Regions from separate parts of the Arthrobacter citreus genome, predicted to be linked through region 3. Evidence: predicted binding sites of a transcription regulator. Region 3 holds the regulator's gene; each other region holds the start of a gene.

What was found. Region 3 encodes LexA, which represses DNA repair genes until DNA is damaged. Its sites were predicted from a motif close to TCGAACANNTGTTCGA; they were not measured.
Positions count from the first base shown of each region.
Region 1: the regulator LexA is predicted to act here: its motif matches at 1,976-1,991, upstream of AAE021_RS04655 (DUF6504 family protein).
Region 2: the regulator LexA is predicted to act here: its motif matches at 1,546-1,561, upstream of AAE021_RS07990 (HNH endonuclease signature motif containing protein).

Region 1 covers NZ_CP151657.1:991,479-998,851, reverse strand. Annotated here, with positions in the region: gene AAE021_RS04660 (DNA polymerase III subunit alpha) at 1-1,573, opposite strand, end outside; gene AAE021_RS04655 (DUF6504 family protein) at 1,583-1,894, opposite strand; gene AAE021_RS04650 (MDR family MFS transporter) at 2,075-3,805, opposite strand; partial or broken gene AAE021_RS18075 (DUF2776 family protein) at 4,119-4,523, shown strand; gene AAE021_RS04645 (DUF2776 family protein) at 4,595-4,765, shown strand; gene AAE021_RS04640 (DUF2087 domain-containing protein) at 4,785-5,354, opposite strand; gene AAE021_RS04635 (CoA transferase) at 5,461-6,762, shown strand; gene AAE021_RS04630 (chorismate mutase) at 6,782-7,123, opposite strand; gene AAE021_RS04625 (MMPL family transporter) at 7,133-7,373, opposite strand, start outside.
Region 2 covers NZ_CP151657.1:1,711,197-1,718,569, reverse strand. Annotated here, with positions in the region: gene AAE021_RS07990 (HNH endonuclease signature motif containing protein) at 1-1,514, opposite strand, end outside; tRNA gene AAE021_RS07985 (tRNA-Gly) at 1,966-2,039, opposite strand; tRNA gene AAE021_RS07980 (tRNA-Val) at 2,065-2,136, opposite strand; tRNA gene AAE021_RS07975 (tRNA-Gly) at 2,182-2,255, opposite strand; tRNA gene AAE021_RS07970 (tRNA-Val) at 2,294-2,365, opposite strand; tRNA gene AAE021_RS07965 (tRNA-Cys) at 2,389-2,462, opposite strand; tRNA gene AAE021_RS07960 (tRNA-Gly) at 2,524-2,597, opposite strand; tRNA gene AAE021_RS07955 (tRNA-Val) at 3,276-3,350, shown strand; gene AAE021_RS07950 (cytochrome) at 3,589-4,470, shown strand; gene AAE021_RS07945 (cytoplasmic protein) at 4,591-4,929, opposite strand; gene def (peptide deformylase) at 5,229-5,855, shown strand; gene fmt (methionyl-tRNA formyltransferase) at 5,862-6,791, shown strand; gene AAE021_RS07930 (RsmB/NOP family class I SAM-dependent RNA methyltransferase) at 6,788-7,373, shown strand, end outside.
Region 3 covers NZ_CP151657.1:2,033,043-2,040,415, reverse strand. Annotated here, with positions in the region: gene hflX (GTPase HflX) at 1-632, shown strand, start outside; gene AAE021_RS09460 (ATP-dependent DNA helicase) at 625-2,676, shown strand; gene lexA (transcriptional repressor LexA) at 2,750-3,574, opposite strand; gene AAE021_RS09450 (LysM peptidoglycan-binding domain-containing protein) at 3,961-4,383, shown strand; gene AAE021_RS09445 (histidinol-phosphate transaminase) at 4,514-5,623, shown strand; gene hisB (imidazoleglycerol-phosphate dehydratase HisB) at 5,682-6,299, shown strand; gene hisH (imidazole glycerol phosphate synthase subunit HisH) at 6,296-6,934, shown strand; gene AAE021_RS09430 (hypothetical protein) at 6,939-7,097, shown strand; gene priA (bifunctional 1-(5-phosphoribosyl)-5-((5-phosphoribosylamino)methylideneamino)imidazole-4-carboxamide isomerase/phosphoribosylanthranilate isomerase PriA) at 7,155-7,373, shown strand, end outside.

The sequences.
Region 1 (7,373 bases), 1.0 Mb from region 3:
AGAAGCGCCACAGCTGTTTCGCCACGGCTCCGATGTCCTCTTCGGCCAGACCCAGGGCCATGCCGGCGTCGCGCACCGCCCCGCGCGCCCGGTAGCCGTTCTGCATGCTCATCAGGGTGACGCGTTCAGAGCCAAAGCGTTCAAAGATGCGGTGGTAGACGTTGTGCCGCTGCGCGCTTTCGACGTCGATGTCGATGTCCGGCAGGGTGGAACGGTCGGAGGAGAGGAACCGCTCAAAAATCAGGTCGTGCGCCAGGGGATTCACGTGGCTGACTCCCAGCAAATAATTCACCAGGGAAGACGCCCCCGATCCCCGCGCGGCGGCACGCACCCCCATGCCGGTGATCATCGAGGAGACCTCGGCGACGGTAAGGAAGTAGGAGGCAAAGCCCAGCCGTTCGATGATGCCCAGCTCATGGGCCAGCCGGTTGCGCAGGCGCGCCTGCTCCGTGGAGCTCCCGCCCTCCCGGGACGGGAACCTTCGTTCAATGCCCGCTTCGCAGCGGCGCACCAGTTCGGCCATGGGTTCGGAGGTGATGCCAATGACCGAGGCCTCCGGGACCACCGGCTGCTTCCAGCCCATGTCCGCCTGCGGATCCATCCGGCAGGCATCGGCGAGCGCCCCGGTGTCGCGGAGCATCCGTGCCGCCCCTGAACTCCCGTACCCTGCCCCGGCGCTGATTTCCCGGGCCAGTGCGTGCATTTGAGCCGGGGTTTTCAGCCAGCCCTGCCCGTTGGGCTGCAGGTCGCCGAGCCGTGCCATGGACGTCAGCGCGCGGGCGGCGTCCAGGACATCGGCGGTGGCGGCGCCGTCGGCGTCCACATAGCGGACCGCGTTGGTGAGGATGGCGGGAAGCTGCATTTCATCGGCCAGCCGGAACATGCGCACGGCATGGGCCAGGCTGAGGTTGGCCCCGGGGGCGCTGAGGTGGGTCACCACCTCCACGGCGAGCGCTCCGCGGGGCAGCACTGCCCGCCAGCGGGAGAAAAGCGTGCGGGCAACGGCGTAGCTTCGGCTGCGCATGGCAATTCCGACGTCGGAAAAGGGGCCCACCAGCACGGTCAGGACCGGATCAGTGGCACCGCTGTCCCCCGCAGCCTTCCCCCGACCCTCCCCCGGGTCATTCCCCTGGCCATCCCCCTGGTCATCCCTCTGGTCGTCCCCCGCCGCCCGGGCCGCCAGCTGCTGCAGCGTCACTCCCACCGGTTTGCTTCCCTTGCGGGCCGCCGAAGGGGATGTGCCGGCATGGGCATCGGAGATCAGCCGGCACAGGGCCCGGTACCCGGCTCCGCCGCGGTGGCCGTGCGCCAGGACCACCACCCGTCCGGTCACCGCCGGACTTCCGTCCGCATCCGGCTCGCCGAGCACCGCCAGATCCACCCCGACAATGGGGTCAATGCCGGCATCCATGCAGGCGCGCAGGTGTTTGACGGTTCCGTACAGTCCGTCCCGGTCGGTGCAGGCCAGCGCGTCCGCGCCGCTGGCTGCGGCTGCTGCCGCAAGGTCCTGCGGCCAGGACACCCCGTAATGGGCGCTGAAGGCGGTGGCGGTGTGCAGATGGATAAAGCTCATGGGTTCGCTCTAGGCACTTTCCCGCAGGGCGTCGTGAATCCGGATCAGGCGCCAGCGGCCGCTGCCGATGTCGTGGGAGATATCCAGGGTGCGCAGCGGCGAGCGCGGGGCCTGCCGGGCCTGGACACGCCAGATTTCCGAGTCCACCAGCCCGGGTCCGTGTCCGCGTTCGGCCCGCGCCTCTTCGTCCCACCAGTTCCGCCGCTCGTACCAGCGCACCGGGTCTGCCGCGACCTTGTAGGTATGGCCGCTCCAGACGAGCCGGAGGGGCTGGCCCGCGGGCGAGCACACCACCTCTATTGCTTCACTGAAGACACCCATTCAGCTTCCCTCCCGCCGGCTGGCGTGCACCCGCGCTTACGCCGGCCCCGTTTTTGACTGATGACCCGGACGGCAACTCATTAGAACGTATGTTCGAACAGAGACCAGTGTACGGCCAGCCGCTGACAATCGGCACACCTGTTTCCGTCCGCCTTTCCCTGTCTCCTTCCCACCCTCCATTTAGGCCTCCTCCGTGGCCGCCGTCCGCACTGAGGTGGACAGCGGTGTCTCCCTGATAAACAGGCACAGCACCAGGGCCACGGCCACCACCGGCACGCTCAGCAGGAAGATCGGCGGCAGCGCATGGCCGAAGGCTGAGGCCACAAAATCCTGAACCGGAGCGGGCAGCCCGCGCAGCATGGCTGGACTTAGGGAATTGATATCGCCGCCCAACACAGCCCCGGAACCTCCCGTCCCTGCCGGAGCCGCGGCAATCTCGTTGCCCAGCCGGTGGATAAAAATCGAACCGAACAGCGCGATGCCGAACGACGCACCGATCTGGCGGTAATAGTTCGTCGCCGAAATTGCCGCCCCCATGTCCCTGGCCGGCACGCTGTTCTGCACAATCAGCACAAGATTCTGCATCAGCATGCCGATCCCCAGGCCCATCACCAGCATGCCCGCGGCCGTAAAAACGTACGGCGTCGTATCCGAAATCCGGGACAGCAGCACCAGCCCGGCAATGATCACGGCGCAGCCAAGGATCGGATAGATCTTGTACTTTCCCGTGTGGGAGATCAGTTGCCCGGTGCCGATCGACGTCAGCAGCAGCCCGCCCATCATGGGCAGCATCATCAGTCCCGATTCGGTGGCGGTGGCCCGGTTGACCATCTGCAGGAACGTGGGCAGGTAGGAAATGGTGGAGAACATGGCGATGCCAACGGAAATGCCCACCAGTACCGGCAGCAGGAAGTTTCGGTTGCGGAACAATCCCAGCGGCATGATCGGCTCGGCAGCCTTCATCTCCACCCGGACAAAGGCCGCACCCGCGGCCAGGGTCCCGGCAGCCAGGGCCAGGATCTGCGGACTTGACCAGGTGTAGGTGGTGCCAGCCCAGGTGGTCAGCATGATCAGGGCGGCGCTCGCAAGGGCCAGCAGCGCGGCGCCCGCGTAATCCAGCCGTGGGCGTGGGCCCTGCGGCTTGGGCAGGTGCAGCGAGGAGACGACGACGGCGAGCGCCACCGCTCCAATGGGCAGGTTAATGTAGAACACCCACCGCCAGGACCAGGCATCGGTGATCCAGCCGCCCAGCAGCGGTCCACACACTGATGCAAGACCAAAGGCCGCTCCGATCAGTCCCATGTACTTGCCGCGGTCACGCGGCGAAACCAGGTCTCCCAGGATGGCCTGCGCCCCGATCATCAGCCCGCCGCCGCCAACACCCTGAAGGGCCCGGAACCCGATCAGCTGGCCCATGTTCTGTGCGAGTCCGGACAGGACGGAACCCAGGAGGAAAACCACGATCGCAAAGATGAAGATGCTTTTGCGGCCAAACAGGTCACCGAGCTTCCCATAAATGGGCAGTCCGATGGTCGCCGCCAGGATGTAGGCGGTGACCACCCAGGACAGGTGTTCCAGTCCGTTGAGGTCCCCCACGATCGTGGGCAGCGCGGTGGCAACAATGGTTTGGTCAAGGGCTGCCAGCAGCACCGACAGCATGAGGCCGGTGAAAATGACGGCGACGCGCCGGCTGGAGTGCGGTGGTGCCGGCTGACGGCCGGACGGCAGGTCCCGGGCACCCGCCGCCGTCGCACCCGCCGCTGTGCCAGCCGCTGTCGCACCCGTGGGCCGGAGTGCCGCGCCCGGATGCGCCACCAGTGATACCGCATTGACCGGGGTGCCCATGGCGCCGGTCATCCCGGCAATCGGGTGGGTTGCTTGTGTTCCACGGGCCGCGAACCGCTCTGCCATGCAGACACGCTTTCTGGGGTTTTGGGGAAGGTTTACACAGACACTTTCAGTGGCACGACTCCCTTTCAATGGCACGACCGCGGAACCGTTGCGTCAAGGCTTGGGCGAAACTGTGCGGCCGCCGATGGCCAAGACGGGCGGCCGGGAGCTGCTTCCTGCCTGCGCCGTTGTCCCACAGGTGAGGCAGGCGCAAACTGGCCCCAAAGAGGGCAGGCCATGGTGTCGAATCCGCACCGGCTCCGCGTTTGATTTTCGGGGTACCCCATGAACCGGACATATCATTATCAGGCAACTCATCGACCGTTACGGGCGTGTGTGGAGCATCGTCCTTCCACTGTCCGGGTACGTTGCTGCCGCCGCCGTCGTCTGGGGCGTTGTCCTGGCCAACGGGGACAACACCGCGGAGAACCTCACGGCGGGCTTCGTGGTGATCGGCATCGGCCTGATCACCGCATGCGTCAGCACCGTCGCAACCGCGTCCACGAAATTCACGCTGATCCAGTCGGCACAGTTGCTCGATCCTCTGAGCGGCCCGCCGGATGGTGCTCATTCCCGCACCGCCGGGATGGTGCTGATTGCAGTTCCCGCGGTGGCCGCCGTCGTCGGTTTCTCCCTTGCTGCCGGTCTGCTGGTCCGCGGGGACACTCCCGGATTTGTTGCCGGCCACGTTCTGATCGGATTGTCGGCGATCTGCACGGCGCTGATCGCCCTGGTCGCGAGCATCGTCCGCCAAGTACGCAACACCTTCAGCGAAACCGAGCGTTTGGCCTGGCCAACCGCATCCCACTCATGCCCATCGGAACAGCGCTCACCTGCCTGTTCTTCGCCGCGTTCCTCTTTGAAGCGGCCGGCACCACCGCGGCGTTCTTTGTCCCCGCGCATGTACTGGTTGGACTCGGTGCTGTCTGCTTTACCCTCTTCTCCATCGTGTCCATCCTCGAAGCGGGAACATCGGAGTAACTTCAGCAGCTGTTGCTTGTCAGCCGGCGAACTCCCAGCCGTCCGCAGGGCGCGGGCTGGCCAGCCAGTAGCGCGACCCTTCCGGATTGCGCATGACGATGCCCTCGTCCACCAGGTAGCGGCGAACGGCGGCCGGATCGTTCGAATACTCCGCGAGCCGTTCGGTAATGCCGCGTTCGTTCAGTACCGGCATTTCTCCGGAAGGTGCCTGGACCGTTTCGAAGACGTGCCCGGCGATGTAATGAAGCAGCTCCAGCCGGTCCGCCTGCCGCCGCGGATAGGTGGAAATCTTTCCGTCCACGAGGAATCTCCGCACCGAAGTCTCCGGCGGTTCCTTGCCACTGGCCAGCAGCCGGGCAAAAATCCCTCCCACCGGCTGCACATCACAGGCTCCGGAGGATACGAGCCCGGCTTTCTGCAGGGCAGCCAATGACTTGCGTTCCTTGGCCTCCAAGTCCTGCCCGTCCAGTGGTGTCCCGCGTTCGGCCGCCACAATCACCCGCGCATACAGCCGCAGCCTGCGCTCGTCAGCGAGCGCCGCAGCAACGGCACGCCACTGTTCCGGTGCCGCCTGCTGTTCCTCATCCATGGTCCATGCCTGTCCTCCCGCTGCCCCGCCTGTGACGGAGGCCCCCTTGGCGTGTGAGTACCGTACCCTACAGGCAGCACCTCTGCCACGCAGGAAGGGATGGGCCATGCCCCTGGAGTCCGCTTTCCCCGTCCGCTCCTTTGCGGCGTGGGCTGTCGAACAGGCCGGAACCGCTGCAGCAGATTTGTCCACGCGGCTGGGGGGACAGACAGCCGCTGTGGTTGATCCGGACCTTGCGCTGGCATGGTTCGCCGGGTCCTTCACCCCGCAGGGCTGGGAGCTGCCGCCGCCCTGGGATTCCCTGGCCGGAGACTATCCCTGTGCCGACGGATGGATCCGGCTGCACACCAACGCACCTCACCACCGGCAGGCCGCGCTCGCGGCGCTCGGGCTTCCCATGGAACCGGTGCCGGACCGCGGGACGGTGGCTGCCGCCGTCGCCGGCTGGGCCGGAGAGCCACTGGAAAGGGCAGTGCTATCCGCAGGAGGCTGTGCTGCCCGGATGCGGAGCGTTCAGGAATGGTCGCAGCATCCGGCCGGCGCTGCGGTGGCACAAGAACCGCTGATCACCTGGACCGGCCTCGGTTCCGCGCCCCGACTGGTTCCGCAGTCCCCGCCAGAGCGGCCGCTTGCCGGTGTCCGGGTTCTGGATCTGACCCGGATCATTGCCGGACCGGTGGCAACACGCTTTTTGGCCGCGCTGGGCGCCGATGTCCTGCGCATTGATCCGCTGGGCTGGTCCGAGCCGGCGGCTGAAGTGGAGCTGACTCCCGGCAAACGGTGCGCCATGCTGGACCTGAGGTCAGCGTCCGGCGCCCGGCGCATCCGGGAACTGCTGGCGGGAGCCGACCTTCTGGTCTCCGGTTACCGGCCTGGAGCTCTCGCCGGGCTGAGGCTTGATTCCTCGCATCTGCAGCAGATCAGCCCCGGACTGGTTGAGGTTTCGCTCAACGCCTACGGCTGGTCCGGGCCGTGGGCGCAGCGGCGCGGATTCGATTCCCTCGTGCAAATGAGCACCGGAATTGCCCGCGCCGGCATGGAGTATTTTGGCGCGGATGTTCCCCGGCCACTGCCGGTGCAGGCCCTGGATCATGCCACCGGCTATCTCACCGCCGCAGCAGCTCTGCAGGCCTGGCGGCAGCGGCTGGACGGGACCGTTGTCTCGGCCCGGCTGTCGCTGGCCCGGACAGCGGCACAGCTGCAGGGCACCGCTGGGGGCGGTACACCGCTCTGGGCGCCAGCGGAACCACTGGAACAGGTGCCGGAACAGACCTTTTGGGGTCCCGGGCTTCGCCTGGCGCCTCCGGTCCGGTTCGAGGGGACGGGCCCGCAGCCGCACCTGCACTGGGACGTTCCCGCGGGTCCGCTGGGCTCGGCGGCCCCGCGGTGGGAAGCCGGCCGGTTGTAGGGGCGCGGCTCCGGCTCAGCTAGCTGCGGGCGAAGGCCTCCAGCTTGGCCTGGGTCTCGGCATCGCGGCGCACTTTGAGCTCGTAGTCGATGAAAGCGTCGATCATGGCCCGGTAGGTCGCTTCCACCACCGTGGGGTCCCCGTCCTGCGCTTCGGCTGCTGTGCGGACATGTTCCAGGACTTCCTCCACCCGCTCCGGAGCCTTCACCTGGGCATCGTTGTCCTTCAACGGACCGGCCAGGCGCACCAGACGTTCACGGCGCCAAATCAGCGCCACAATGTCCTCGTCAATCTCGTCTATTGCCGTCCGTACGTTGTCGAGCTGACAGGTCGTGGATCGTTGATGATCATGGGTTTCCATGCCATTAGACTAACGTCCCCCGTTGTTTGGACCGTTTTGACCGGCGGCGAAACCGGCTCCCGCATGCCCCGACAGCCCCTGGCGGTGCTGCCCCTGCGGCGCCCGGGACAGCTTCGAAGGCCACCAAATCGCGGGGCCAATGTCATAGGAAAGGGCGGGCACCAGCAGCGAGCGCACCAGCAGCGTGTCCAGCAGGACGCCAAAGGCCACAATGAACGCCAGCTGCGCCAGGAACAGCACGGGGATTACT
Region 2 (7,373 bases), 320 kb from region 3:
CGCAGCGGATGGAAGTATGTATTCCGCAGCGGGGCCTGAAAAGGGTCTACATAGGTTGGCGGAACGAACCATGGGGCGCCGCGCATGACCTTGATGCACCATTTCTCCCGATGGATCAGGTGGTGGTGGAAACCGCACAGCAGGACTCCGTTATCCGTGCTGGTGGGCCCTCCGCGGGAGTGGTAGTCGATGTGGTGGGCCTCGCACCAAGGTGCGGGGGAGGTGCAGCCAGGAAACGCGCACCCGCCATCCCTGGCGATGAGCGCCTTTCGGAGATGTGGCGGAAAGTAGCGGGATGCCTTCCCTACGTCCAGAACACGGCCTTCGCCGTTCAGGACAACAGGAATGATATCCGCCTCGCATGCGATGCGCCGGATCAGGTGGGGAGGCACCGGGCCGGCAAAGGCCAGCATCCCGCTTTCAGTTTTTCTTCCCACTCGCTCCCTGAGCTGCTCATACGGAATCACGGCCAGGACCTGTGGCTTGGATCCACCGTTTACCGGCAACTGGCCGGCTGATAAAGCGAGCCTGCAGGAAGCAACCAACCCATCCAGACACTTTTGGGGATATGTCCGGGGATCACTGGGAGCAGCGTGGTCATTGCCTTCCAAATCCTCGCAGGAACCGCTCGGGGCCTGACCGGCACTGGTGCGGGGATTAGCCTCCGGAGCCAGAGCGGTGATGAGCGTTTCGAATTGATCATCTGTGGCGAAGATATCCAAGCGGTGCAGTCCCCGGTACTTCCGGCGGATAAACAGCCCCTGTAGCTCAGCTTTCTGTTGCTCGGACGGTTCAGTTCCGTCTGGGTCAAGATGATTTACCCACGCGCTGGCCACGACGTTGAGTGCGTCGAGATCCTGGCCGGCGGCAACATCAGTCAGAGCCGCCTCCATGGCGGCCCGATCCTCCGAAGTGCCGCAGCCCTGAACGCTTTTCATGGCAAGACTGACAATCTGAGCTCCGTCTCCGGACACTTCTCCGCGGGAAAAGCGTTCGGACAGGACTGCAAGCTCCGGCTGGATTGCTTGGCCCGTCAAACTCAGAACGGGCGTCAGCGCTGATCCAAGCCGAATCCGCTTCCACGCTTCGCGCCGGCTAATTCGGAGCCGATGCCGCATGTACTCGGCCGTGTTCTTGTATTCCTGTTGTACCTTTCCCGCCGAAGTGGCCCAGGATCCGGATACTTCTGCACAAATACGCGCACGTTCCAACACCGCCGCGGCAGTCAGTTGCATGTGATCCACGAGTCGGGAGAGCTCTTCTGTAACTGAGGCGAACGCCACAAGTTCCGGCGGAGCGAGCAAGGGGAGTGAGGTATGCAGATCGACGGAGATTTCCCGGGCGGCAGCAGTGATTTTCCGCACCTTATCTACGTCCTGACAAGCGGTGGCCGATCCGGTGAGAGCTGGATCCACAGTGGACGCCCAACCATGGGTGGTGTCCAGGGGAGCTGTGGCAACTTTCGAATCCTGAAAATGAGGCGAAACCGTCTGGCCGTCCTGATCATCTTCCATATACACAGCATTTCAGGAATGGCCTGCCTGATCGAACACATGTTCGATTTTGTTGACAAGTATCGATGGCAGCGTTTGGTTTCGTCTGCTGTGGAGGAGAGCTCCGCGGAGACTGCATGGGAGAGTCACGCCGTCGGGGCCTCGAGTGGCGCGTTGGGAATCCGCCGCTGGAACCCCGCTGTCGTCGCCGCAGACTGGTGGAACCCCGCTGTCGTCGCCGCAGGGTGGTGGAACCCCGCCGTCATCACCCGGGGCCAAACGCTACCAACCGCCGTCGTCACTGCCTCCACGAACCCCTGGCCGCCGTCGGCCGCGGGGACCACTGATACGGACGACCGCTTAGGCACAAGACCGCTTAGGCACAAGAAGACCACTTAAACACAAAAGGAACAGACCAATTGGCCTGCTCCTTCTGCTTGTCGCTCCGGAAGCCTCCCGAAACAACTCTGTGAGCGGACGACGGGATTCGAACCCGCGACATCCACCTTGGCAAGGTGGTGCTCTAGCCAGCTGAGCTACGTCCGCAAAACAAGACAGTCGAAACTGTCCGTGCGCGATACTGGGATCGAACCAGTGACCTCTTCCGTGTCAGGGAAGCGCGCTACCGCTGCGCCAATCGCGCTTGATACACCAAGTCTCCCAAAGGGACCTCTGATGCAGTCAAGAGAGCGGACGACGGGATTCGAACCCGCGACATCCACCTTGGCAAGGTGGTGCTCTAGCCAGCTGAGCTACGTCCGCAAAAAACACAGTTGCGCGCCAAAAGCGTCTAACTGTAGTGCGCGATACTGGGATCGAACCAGTGACCTCTTCCGTGTCAGGGAAGCGCGCTACCGCTGCGCCAATCGCGCCCAAAGGGCTTGCAAGTCAGCCGTGGAGGTGGGGACGGGATTCGAACCCGCGTATACGGCTTTGCAGGCCGCTGCCTCGCCTCTCGGCCACCCCACCGTGACCACTGCATAAGCATAGGCCGACCAGTCAGAATCAACCGGTTTTACAGTGACTTGCGAGCGGACGACGGGATTCGAACCCGCGACATCCACCTTGGCAAGGTGGTGCTCTAGCCAGCTGAGCTACGTCCGCATGCTGAGAAAGTTAGTGTTTTCATCCCCGAATCGCTTTCGCTTTTCGCGGTGAACTCCCGCTTTCCAACGAAGAAAAACTCTACTGGACGTTTCGTGGTTCGTCCAATCGGGACAAATTTGGGCATCGTTGAGGGCTTTGGATGCACCACTGCATCGTCGCAGGTGAGGGCGGGTGCAATGCGTCGCGAGCGTAATCGTCACACTGGCGCGGGAGTGGTGCAGACACGATGGTGTACCGACGGCAAGCTGCACGAAGGCCATTTCCGAACAATTCGTGTTGGTGGTGCAGTCGTGCAGAAGATACGCGAACTCAATGGCGAGGACGGTGACCTGGTGCGGTGGGGCGGCGGCGCCTGGGGGTGGTGGCGACGACGGCGCACGGTGGCTGCGGCGGCCCAGGGGGGGGGCTGCGACGGCGCACGGTGGCTGCGGCGGCGCCTGGGTAAGGTGGCGCCTGGCTCAGGCAACGGAACGGTACGACGGCGGCGGACGCCCCCGCAGCAGCCCACGGCCACTTGCGCGGCACTCTCCTTAGTGGCGCGGAGGGGAGCCGGCCGGGTCGGGGGATCGCGTGGAATGGTTGAAAATCCGGACCCATGACACCGGTTTGGAGTCAGCTCCAAACTGGGCTAGCATCTTTAGACGTTGCGGTTGTGAAAACAATTCAGCGGCAAGGGGGCGATTGGCGCAGTGGTAGCGCGCTTCGTTCACACCGAAGAGGTCACTGGTTCGAACCCAGTATCGCCCACCAGTTTTATGGAAGTTCACGTTTCATCAAGAGGTCCCTCCGGGGGCCTCTTTTTTGTTGCCGCAGGACGTACCCGTGGGGAACCCTCTGCTGGGCGGGCCCGGGAGTGCATCTGCTCCAGCCGGCTGATGCACGCCGGAAAGCCTGCTGCTGTGCACCGCGAAGCTCACCCAGCTGGACCCCCAAACCGTCCGGGCACCCGTTTTGCCTAAACGTCGGTGGCGGATGACAAACTGATGTTATGACTGAACCAGCTCTGGCACATTCAACGGAATTTGGGCGGATGTACTCGCGTTCCCTATCGGAACCGCCGTCGGTACCCTCCATCACCACTGTCATCGCGCAGGGCGCCACATCGCTCGATGGTTGGCATGGCCACATGGCAGCGAATGCCGTCATTAAGGATCCAAAACTGGCAGCAAGCCTGGGTAATCCGGGAGCGCTGCGGACTGTCGCCAAGGAAGCCTCGCGTGCATCCGAGCGGTACCGGGACAAGGCCGCCGAACGCGGAACGCGCGTTCATTTCTACTGTGAGCAGGTCTCCCTTCGTGCGCTGAACCTTCCGCATGAGTTCGAATCAGCACGTGCAGCACTCCAGGAACACGGCGAGCACCAGTTTGCAGACCGCTTTGACGAGTGGTGGGACCTGTACCAGGTCGAGCCCCTGGCACCGGAAATCACCGTATGGAATGACGAGCTGGGCTACGCGGGAACCCTGGACCTGGTGGCGCGAATCAACGGCAGGCTGTGCCTGATCGACTACAAAACCAAGAACACTGACCGCGACGGACAGGTCAAACCGCTGGATGACAAAGTCGTCATGCAGCTCGTGGCCGGAATGAAGGCTAAGGAATCGCTGGTGGATGCCGGAAAGGGCATCTGGGAGCCCTGGGCTTACGGCGAGGATCCGCTGCTGCTTGGAGTTGCCGTGGGACAGACCGAGGTTCGCCCCATGCGCGCTAACCCGGCAGTCCTGCCACAGCACTGGTTCAAGTTCTGCGCTCTGCGCAGGCTGTGGCAAACCTCGTACGACGTCGCAGCGGCAGGGCGCGCGCTCCTCCCCATCGCACCGCCCCCGGTCGGTGCTCACGCAGTCCCGATGTCCCAGCCTTCCGTGACGTAGGGGCCCTCGAGCCGCTGGGACTTGCCCCGGGGCAGGTCAGCGAGAGTTTTGCTGCAGCTCTGGGGGAGGCCATGGGCAAGTTTGGTGATCCGAAGAGGGCCACCGCAGGACGTGGGCTCCCTATGCAGGGCCCAGTACCTCGCCGGCTTCAACCGGGGGCCCGGGTTCCTTCAATTCCACGAAAAACACGTGCGTTTCCGTATCCCCGGTATTCTCCCCGGAGTGCTCCTGAGCAGGCAGCCAGCGCACCGCACCGGCCGGCAGCTCCACATCCATGTGCCCCCTGCCGGAGTGCAGCCGCCGGTGAAAGCCGCTGGCCGTGATCATGACACTGTCCGGGTGCCGGTGCGGGACACTCGTATGCCCTGGCGCGTCCCGGTACTCAAGGACACGAACCCGCTCATTTTCGAAGACGACTGCGTAATGGTCCGGGTTGGACTGCACTGGGTCCTGGCTCATAGGTCGAAGCGTAGGCCCACCGCAGGAGCGGAACCAGATACGGCGCAAACTCCTTCAGCACCCCTGAAGCGTCCGAACTGTTGGCAGCGATCCTTCCGCCGCCCGTCCGGTGAACTTCCACCACAGCAGTAAATCCGGGTCCTGTGCGAGCACCGTGTGCGGGGAGGCACTGCATGGTGTCCGGTCCAACTAGACTGGTAAACGGACAGATCCGTCTGTCACACAGATCCAGCTGAGCCAGTCGTCAGCAGGGCCGCGCAGCAACAGAGTCAGCAGCAACAGTAAGGAACGAACCCTAGATGGCAATCCTGAACATCCGGATAATCGGCGACCCAGTCCTGCGGACCCCCGCCGAGGAAGTCACGGACTTCGGGCCTGAACTGGCCAAGCTCGTGGCCGACATGGAAGAAACCATGGAGGACGTTGAGGGTGCCGGCCTTGCCGCACCGCAGGTTGGCGTCAGCCTCCGTGTTTTCACCTACCGGATCGACGGCCATGCCGGACACGTGGTCAACCCCGTGCTGGAACTGAGCGAGGACCGGCAGGAAGACCACATGGAGGGATGCCTGTCGATTCCCGGACTGGGCTACCCGGTGCCGCGGTACCGCTGGACCAGGGTCACCGGCGTGGACAAGAACGGCAACCCCGTCAGCGTTGAGGGCGAAGGCATGTTGGCCCGCGCTTTCCAGCACGAAACCGACCACTTGGACGGCGTGCTGTACATCGACCGGCTGGAGGGCGAGAACCGCAAGAAGGCGCTTCGTGCCATCCGGCAGGCAGACTACGACGCGATTGCAGGACGCACGACGGCGGAGCGCGCCCAGACGGTCGGCTCGGCTTTCGGTGCCGGAGCATCCTTTGGCGGCGGAACCTTTGGTGCCGGCGCGGGCACGCGCTCGGGCTCCGGCACCGGCGGACAGGCCTAGCGGCCCATGCGCGTACTTTTCGCCGGCACCCCCTCCGTTGCGGTCCCTTCCCTGGACGCCCTGCTGGACGCAGGCTTCGACGTCGTTGCCGTACTGACCCGCCCCGACGCACCGCTGGGCCGCAAACGCACCCTCACGCCGTCGCCCGTTGCCGCACGCGCCGAGGAACTGGGCCTGCCCGTCATCCGCGCGGCAAAGATCGACGACGACGCCGTAGCCGCCATCCGTGCTGCCAATCCCGACGTCGCCGCGATCGTGGCCTACGGCGGACTCATTCCCGAACGCGCGCTGACGATCCCCGCGCATGGCTGGATCAACCTGCACTTCTCCCTGCTCCCCGCCTGGCGCGGCGCCGCACCGGTGCAGCATGCCGTCATCAACGGCGACGACGTCACCGGAGCATCGACCTTCCTGCTGGAAAAGGGCCTGGACACCGGACCCGTGTACGGTCAGCTAACTGAAACAGTTTCTCCGGAAGACACCAGCGGTGCACTGCTGGAGCGGCTGTCGCACAGCGGCGCCGTACTGCTCGCGCAGACCCTTTCCGCCATCGGGACAGGCGCGGCACACGCCGTGCCGCAGTCCGGAGACGTCACGCTCGCGCCCAAACTCACGATCGACGACGCTCGGGTGCACTGGAACCAGCCGGCGCTGGCCATCCGCCGCCGCATCAACGGCGTCACCCCGGAACCCGGCGCCTGGACCACGTGGGACGGTGCCCGGTTCAAGATCGGCGCCGCGGTGCTGCGGCCCGACATCACCGATCTGGCTCCGGGCCAGGTCCGTTTTGCCGGAGGAACGCAGGCAGCAGCAGTGGTCGGCACCGGATCTTCCGGCCTGGAACTGCTGCAGGTGCAGCCCGCCGGCAAAAAAATGATGCCGGGGGCCGACTGGGCCCGCGGCCTGGCCAACCGTGAGGACGTGGTCTTCGAATGACCCCCCAGAACAGCACTCCGCAGAACAGCGCGCCCCGCAACAATAAGCAGCGCAACGAGAAGGGCCACGAGCGCAGCCGTCCCGCCGTCCGCAGCCGCACCGCACAGGCGCCGGGACAGCGCACCCGTGCCGCGGATCCGGCCCGCCTGGTCGCGTTCGAGGTGCTCCGCGCCGTTTCCGAGGATGACGCGTACGCGAACCTCGTGCTGCCCAAGAGCATCCGCAAGCATCAGCTCGACAAGCGCGACGCCGGATTTGCCACTGAACTGGCCTACGGCGCACTGCGCGGCCAGGGAACCTATGACGCGATCCTGGCCAAGTGCGTGGACCGGCCGCTGGAGAAGCTGGACCCCGCCGTGCTGGATGCCCTGCGCATTGGTGCGCACCAGCTGCTGGCGATGCGCGTTCCGGCGCACGCGGCCCTGGACCAGACAGTTGGCCTGGCCCGGGCCGTCATCGGTGCCGGACCGTCGGCCCTGATCAACGCCGTCCTGCGCAAGGTGGCCGCACGGGATCTGGACTCCTGGGTGGAGGAACTGACCCGGGACGAAACCGATGCCACCCGCCGGGCTGCGATCGAAC
Region 3 (7,373 bases):
AGTCCTCGCTGCTGAACCGGTTGACGGACGCCGGCGTCCTGGTGGAGAACGCACTGTTCGCCACCCTGGACCCCACCATCCGCAAAGCCCAGACCGAAGACGGCATCGGCTACACGCTGGCGGACACCGTCGGTTTTGTCCGGTCGCTTCCCACCCAGCTGGTGGAGGCCTTCCGGTCAACGCTGGAGGAAGTCGCCGACGCGGATTTGATCCTGCACGTGGTGGACGCCTCGCATCCGGATCCCGAGGGCCAGATCGCTGCCGTCCGTACCGTCCTGACGGATGTGGACGCCCGCGAAATCCCGGAGATCATCGTCCTGAACAAGGCAGACGCTGCTGATCCGTTTGTCCTGGAACGGCTGCGCCAGAAGGAGCGGCGCCACGTTGTGGTGTCCGCCCGGACCGGCCAGGGCATCGACGAGCTGCTGCAGGCCATCTCCGAAGGCATTCCCCGGCCCGGCGTTGACCTGCACCTGCTGGTGCCGTACGACCGCGGTGACATTGTCTCCCGGCTGCACAGCTCGGACACGGAAATCCTTTCCGTGGAACACGCCGAGGCAGGAACCCGGCTGCACGTGATGGTCCGTGAGGGCCTGGCAGCTGAACTGGAGCCCTTCGTCACCCATGAGTAAAGACACCACCGGCGAAGTCCTGGATCTGCTGGACACCGCCGTAGCTGGCATGGGCGGCCAAAACCGCCCGGGCCAGCATGAAATGGCCCGCCAGGTCACGCAGGCCATCGACGAGGGCCAGCACCTGCTGGTGCAGGCGGGCACCGGCACCGGAAAGTCACTGGCATACCTGGTGCCGTTAATCCATCACGCACTGGACAGCACCAAGCCAACTCTGGTCTCCACCGCCACACTGGCCCTGCAGTCCCAAATCGTGGGCCGGGATCTGCCGCGACTGCTCAAGACGCTTAAGCCCAAGCTGCCGCGCGAGGTTGATGTTGCGCTGCTCAAGGGCCGCAGCAACTACGTGTGCCTGCACAAGACCGGCGGGGGATTTCCTGAAGAGGAGGATCCCGCCGGTGCCCTGTTCACACTGGGCGAGGACCGGGCCGTGGGCCACCCCGCACCGGCCCCCACCTCAGCCATGGGGCGGGAAGTGGTGCGCCTGCGCGACTGGGCTGAGGAGACCGACACCGGCGACCGCGATGACCTCGTGCCGGGAGTCAGCGACAAAGCATGGCGCCAGGTCTCCGTGACCTCCATGGAGTGCCTGGGGGCGCAGAAATGTCCGGTGGCCGCTGAGTGCTTCAGCGAACGGGCACGTGCCCAGGCTGCCGTAGCCGACGTCGTTATCACCAACCACGCGATGCTGGCCATCGCCGCGTTCGAGGGCCTGGCCGTGCTGCCGGACTATGACGTGGTGGTCATTGACGAGGCCCACGAGCTGCAGGACCGCGTCACCGGCGCCGTCACCGGCCAGCTCTCCGGAACGGTGATTTCCGCCGCCGTTACTGCGGCACGAAAGCACACCTCGGCCAGCGTCGAGGAACTGGCACAGGCCGGGAGGGCCTTCGACAAGTCCCTGGAAGGCATACCGTCCGGGCTGCTGGCCAGCGGACTGAACGAAGAACAGGAACAGGCGGTGGGCCGCGTCCGCGAGGCCTGCCGGGTGGCCCTGTCCGATTCCAAGCCCGAGCCCGGAGAGTCCGCCGACGGCGGGCGCCAAACCGCACGCTCACGGCTCATGGCCGTGCTGGAAATCTGCGAGCGGCTGGTCTCCGCCCCGTCGGCCGGCGAGGTGATCTGGGCTTCACGGCCCAGCTCCTTCTCGCCGTCGGGCGGTTATTCGCCGCCGGACGAGACCGCACCCGCCACCCTCAGCGTCGCACCGCTGTCCGTGGCCGGCAGGCTGCGCGAGGGTCTGTTTGACGGTCACACCGTGGTGCTGACGTCGGCGACCCTTGCCATCGGTTCCGAATTCGGGCCGGTTGCCGGCGCGCTGGGCCTGCTGGGCCCCGGCGCGCCGTCCTGGACGGGAACCGACGTCGGCAGCCCCTTCGACTATCCGCGGCAGGGTGTGCTGTACGTGGCGAAGGACCTGCCCAAACCGGAACGTGGCACCTCCCCGGCGCAGCTGGACGAAATCGAGGCGCTCCTGAACGCCTCCAACGGGGGAGCGCTCGGGCTGTTCTCCTCGCGCCGGGCAGCAGAAGACGCGGCCGATGCCATGCGGACCCGGGTGGATTTTCCGATCCTGTGCCAGGGCGAGTCTTCGATGTCATCGCTCGTGAAGCAGTTTTCCGAGGAACCGGACACCTGCCTGTTCGGCACCATGTCCCTGTGGCAGGGTGTTGACGTTCCCGGCGCCGCCTGCCGGCTGGTCCTGATCGACCGGATCCCGTTTCCGCGGCCCGATGATCCGCTGATGACCGCCAGGACCCGCGCGGTGGCCAAAGCCGGGGGCAACGGGTTCATGTCGGTCGCCGCGACCCACGCCGCCGTCCGGCTGGCCCAGGGGGCTGGGCGCTTGATCCGCGCAGCCGGCGACCGTGGCGTGGTGGCGATCCTGGACTCCCGGATGGCCACCGCACGCTACGGCGGCTTCCTGCGGGCCGCACTGCCGCCGTTCTGGTCCACGACGGACCGTTCAGTGGTCCTTTCGGTCCTGGGCCGCCTGGCCGAGCAGTCCGAAGCGGAGGAGAAAGCTTCCGGAGCCCGGAAGTAGGACGGAAAGACACCAAAAAGGCGCCCGGAAACAATCCGGGCGCCTTTTTGCGTGTTGCCTAAGGTGTGTGGGGCTAGAGGGAACGCATCACCGAGACAACCTTGCCCATGATGACGGCGTGGTCGCCCACGATGGGCTCGTAGCGGGTGTTCTGCGGCAGCAGCCACGTGTGGCCGTTGCGCTGGCGGAAGGTCTTGACTGTCGCTTCGTCATCCAGCAGGGCAGCCACGATGTCGCCGTTCTCGGCCGTGGGCTGCCTGCGGACCACAACCCAGTCACCGTCACAGATGGCGGCATCCACCATGGAGTCGCCCGAGACCCGGAGCATGAACAGATCGCCGTGCCCCACCAACTGGCGCGGCAGCGGCATGATGTCTTCAACCACCTGCTCGGCGAGTATCGGCCCGCCGGCGGCGATCCGGCCCACCAGGGGCACCATGGCGGTATCCACCGAGGTGGACAGCTCGGTGACGGTGGCCAGGCCGGCGGTGGAGTCCGGGCGGTGGCCATTGTCTCCGCTGCCGGACAGGTTGGCGGCCGGGGCCGGCGCTGACGCCTGCAGCGGGGCTTCCGGGCCGGGGGCCGTGGCCGGCTCGGCGCCCTGTCCGTCGCGCAGCATCAGGGGGATCAGGATTTCCATGGCCCGGGGCCGTTTGGGATCCCGGCGGATGTAGCCAAGCTTTTCCAGCTGCATCAGCTGATGCGTCACGCTGGACAAACTTGCCAATCCCACGGTGTCCCCGATTTCCCGCATGGTGGGCGGGTACCCGTTGGTGCTCACGGACCGCTGGATCATCTCCAGGACGGTCTTCTGCCGCGGAGTGAGGCCTTTGCGCGCACGGGTGCCGGATGCAGCTGGCTGATTGGTGCTGTCTTCGGAAGCAGTCCTGCGGGCCACGTGGGGTTCCCTTCGGGTCAGCTGGTCCGGCGGTGCCGGAGCTGTTCGGGCGGATGTCTGGGGCCGTAACGCTGCGCAAGCCGTGCCGGCGGAAATGTCAGAGGCAGCTGATTCAGTGGTCCCTGTGAGCCACTGAGAAGCCCGTGCTCCTCAAAAGGCCCGATGTGAACCGGGAAACCTCTCCCTCTGGACTCAACGCTAGGCGAGCGGAGCAGGCTTTTCAAACATTTGTTCGAGCGAGTCTCGACTTTGTTAGTAGATAGGTGCTAGAAATGACATCACAACGTTCGAACACAGTTTCGAAACTTCACCACCGCACCGCTTTTGCTCCTTCGAATAAAGCTTCGGATAAACCGATGCTGCCATCGAACCGGAAAGGTATCTCCATGCCAGCCCAAACTTTGTCCCGCCCAGTTTCTCCCCTCACGCCCGCTGCCGAAGCTGCAGCCCCTGCGCCGTTCAGCGGCGCCGCAGCAACCGCGGGCGGCCAAGCGCCGGGCGCCCGGCTTCGCCTGACGCGGCGGGGCCGGCTGGTGTTCATCGGCGTTCCGCTGATGCTCACCGCGGCTGCCGCCCTCACCGTCCTGGGATTCTTCACAGCTCCCGCCATGGCATCAAGCGGCGGACCGGATGTCACCCGGACCCTCCAGGTCAGCGTCAGCCCCGGTGAATCCCTCTGGGGCCTCGCCGAGGAATTCGCTCCGGAGCGCGATCCCCGGGACGTCGTGGCGGACATTATCGAGCTGAACAATCTCGACGACGAACGCGTTCCGGCCGGTGTGCAGCTTTTTATTCCGGTCCAGTCCTGAAGCACAGCCTCCAAGCACACCCGGTGCCCATGGCCCGGCGCCACCAGGAAACACAACTCGGGACGTAACAACGCGCCACTGCGGCACGGGGGATTCTTCCCGCCCCGCCATCGAGTCTTAAGCTGTACTGGTGACTGAACAGCTGGAAAGACTGAACCGACTTCCCCTGCGCGATGATCTCCGCGGCCTGACGCCTTACGGCGCCCCGCAGCTTGACGTGCCCATCCTGCTCAACGTCAACGAGAACACCCATGGCCTGCCCGAGAAGGTGCGGAAGGCCATCGTCGCATCGGTTGACCGCGCAGTGACCGGCTTGAACCGCTACCCGGACCGCGAATTCACCGAACTGCGTGAGCGCCTCGCCGCCTACCTCGGCCACGGACTGGGAACTGACAATATCTGGGCAGGGAACGGATCCAACGAAGTTCTCCAGCAAATCCTCCAGGCCTTCGGCGGCCCGGGCCGGACGGCGATGAGCTTCCCGCCCACCTATTCCATGTACCCGCTGCTGGCCAGCGGCACCGGCACCCGCTATGTGACCGGGGTGCGCAGCGACGACTTCACCCTCACGGCCGAATCCGCAGCGGAACAGGTCCGGCAGCAGGCACCGAACATCATTTTCCTCTGCACACCCAACAACCCCACCGGCACGGCCCTGGGACTGGATGTGGTGGAGGCGGTCTACGAAGCCGGGGCTGCCTCGCAGGCGATCGTGATCGTTGACGAGGCCTACGCCGAGTTCTTCCACGCCGGAACCCCCAGCGCACTGCAGCTGCTGCCCGGACGGGAACGCCTGATCGTCTCGCGGACCATGAGCAAGGCCTTCGCGCTGGCCGGTGCCCGCGTCGGCTACCTGGCGGCAGCCCCCGAAGTGACGGACGCCCTGCGGCTTGTGCGGCTGCCGTACCACCTGTCCGCCATTACGCAGGCCACCGCCAACGCTGCCCTGGAACACGCGGATGCATTGCTCGCCAACGTCGAAGCCATCAAGGTCCAGCGGGACCGCATCGTTGCGGAACTGCTCACCCTGGGCCTGACGCCTGCGCCGTCGGACGCCAACTTTGTCTTCTTCGGCGGACTCGAGAATCCCCGTGCCGTCTGGGAGGGGCTTCTGGAAGCCGGAGTGCTTGTGCGCGACGTCGGCATCAGCGGCCATTTGAGAGTCACGGCCGGCACGGAGCCCGAAACCAGTGCCTTCCTGACCCGGCTGCGCGAGCTGCTGGCCGCGGGCATCCGCTAAAGCTCCCCCTGCAGCCACTAAACTGTTAGCAGAGACCACCTTCTTTCAAAGGAACACCATGACCGTGGAGACCACCACCGGCCGCACTGCACGTCTGGAACGGGCTACCAGCGAATCGTCAGTGGTTGTGGAACTGGACCTGGACGGCACCGGCCAGTCCAATATCAGCACTTCGGTGCCGTTCTACGACCACATGCTGACGGCGCTGGCCAAGCACTCCCTGATCGACCTCACCGTCCAGGCCACCGGGGACACCCACATCGATGTCCACCACACTGTGGAGGACATCGCCATCAGCATCGGCGAAGCATTGAAGACCGCGCTGGGAAACAAGGCAGGCATCCGCCGGTTCGGCGAGGCCACGGTTCCGCTGGACGAGGCGCTGGCCAACGCCGTCGTCGACATCTCCGGACGCCCCTACCTGGTGCACTCCGGTGAACCGGCCGGCCAGGAATACCACCTGATCGGCGGACACTTCACCGGTTCCCTGACCCGGCACGTGTTCGAGGCCATCACGCTCCACGCCCAGATCTGCCTGCACATGAGGGTGCTCGAAGGCCGCGACCCGCACCACATCGTGGAGGCACAGTTCAAGGCCTTTGCCCGGGCGCTGCGCGCTGCCGTCGAGCCGGATCCGCGGGTTGAGGGCATCCCTTCCACGAAGGGAGCGCTGTGAGTTCACGCAACGTCACCGTCCTGGACTACGGCTCGGGCAACATCCGCTCCGCCGTGCGTGCCCTGGAACACGTGGGCGCCAACGTCACCCTGAGCTCCAAGTCCGAGGACGTGCTGAACGCTGACGGTCTGCTGGTGCCCGGGGTGGGGGCCTTCGCCGCAGTGATGCAGGGGCTCAAAGACGTGGACGCCCTGCGGATGATCGGCCGCCGCGTGGCGGGCGGGCGCCCGGTAATGGGCATCTGCGTGGGACTGCAGGTCCTCTTCGATGAGGGCGTGGAGCACGGGGTCCGCACCCCCGGCATGGGGGAGTGGCCCGGCGTTGTCGAACGGCTTCAGGCTGAGGTTGTGCCGCACATGGGGTGGAACACAGTCCAGCCCCCGGAGGGCTCGGCGCTGTTTGCCGGCATCGAGGAGGAACGGTTCTATTTTGTGCACAGCTATGGCGTGCAGAAGTGGGACTTCGACGTCACCCAGCCCGCCATGCGCGCTCCCCAGGTCACCTGGGCCGAACACGGCGGCCGGTTTGTGGCCGCGGTGGAAAACGGGCCGCTGACGGCCACCCAGTTCCATCCGGAAAAGTCCGGTGACGCCGGCGCGGCGCTGCTGGAAAACTGGCTGAAGACGCTGGGCTAGGGCCATGTGGAGCCTTCTTCTCATGGGCCTGGCGGGACTGCTGATCGGCGGTGCCATCTCCTTCCGAAGCCAGGGCATGTCCAAAATCATCACGGTCAGCTTCTGGATCCTGGCAGGCATGGCGCTGGTCGGCGCGTACCTGCTGATCGATACCTCCGCCTAGCCACCTTCCCCGGCGCTGTGCGCCATCTCCGGACTGAACACCACCGAAAGCAGAACCATGTCACTTGTAGAAACGCCCATCCTTGAACTGCTGCCCGCCGTGGACGTCGCGGACGGCCAGGCGGTCCGCCTGGTCCAGGGTGAGGCCGGCAGCGAAACCAGCTACGGCGACCCGCTCGACGCCGCCATGGCCTGGCAGAACGACGGCGCCGCCTGGGTTCACCTGGTGGACCTGGACGCAGCCTTTGGCCGCGGATCCAACCTTCCGCTGCTCAAG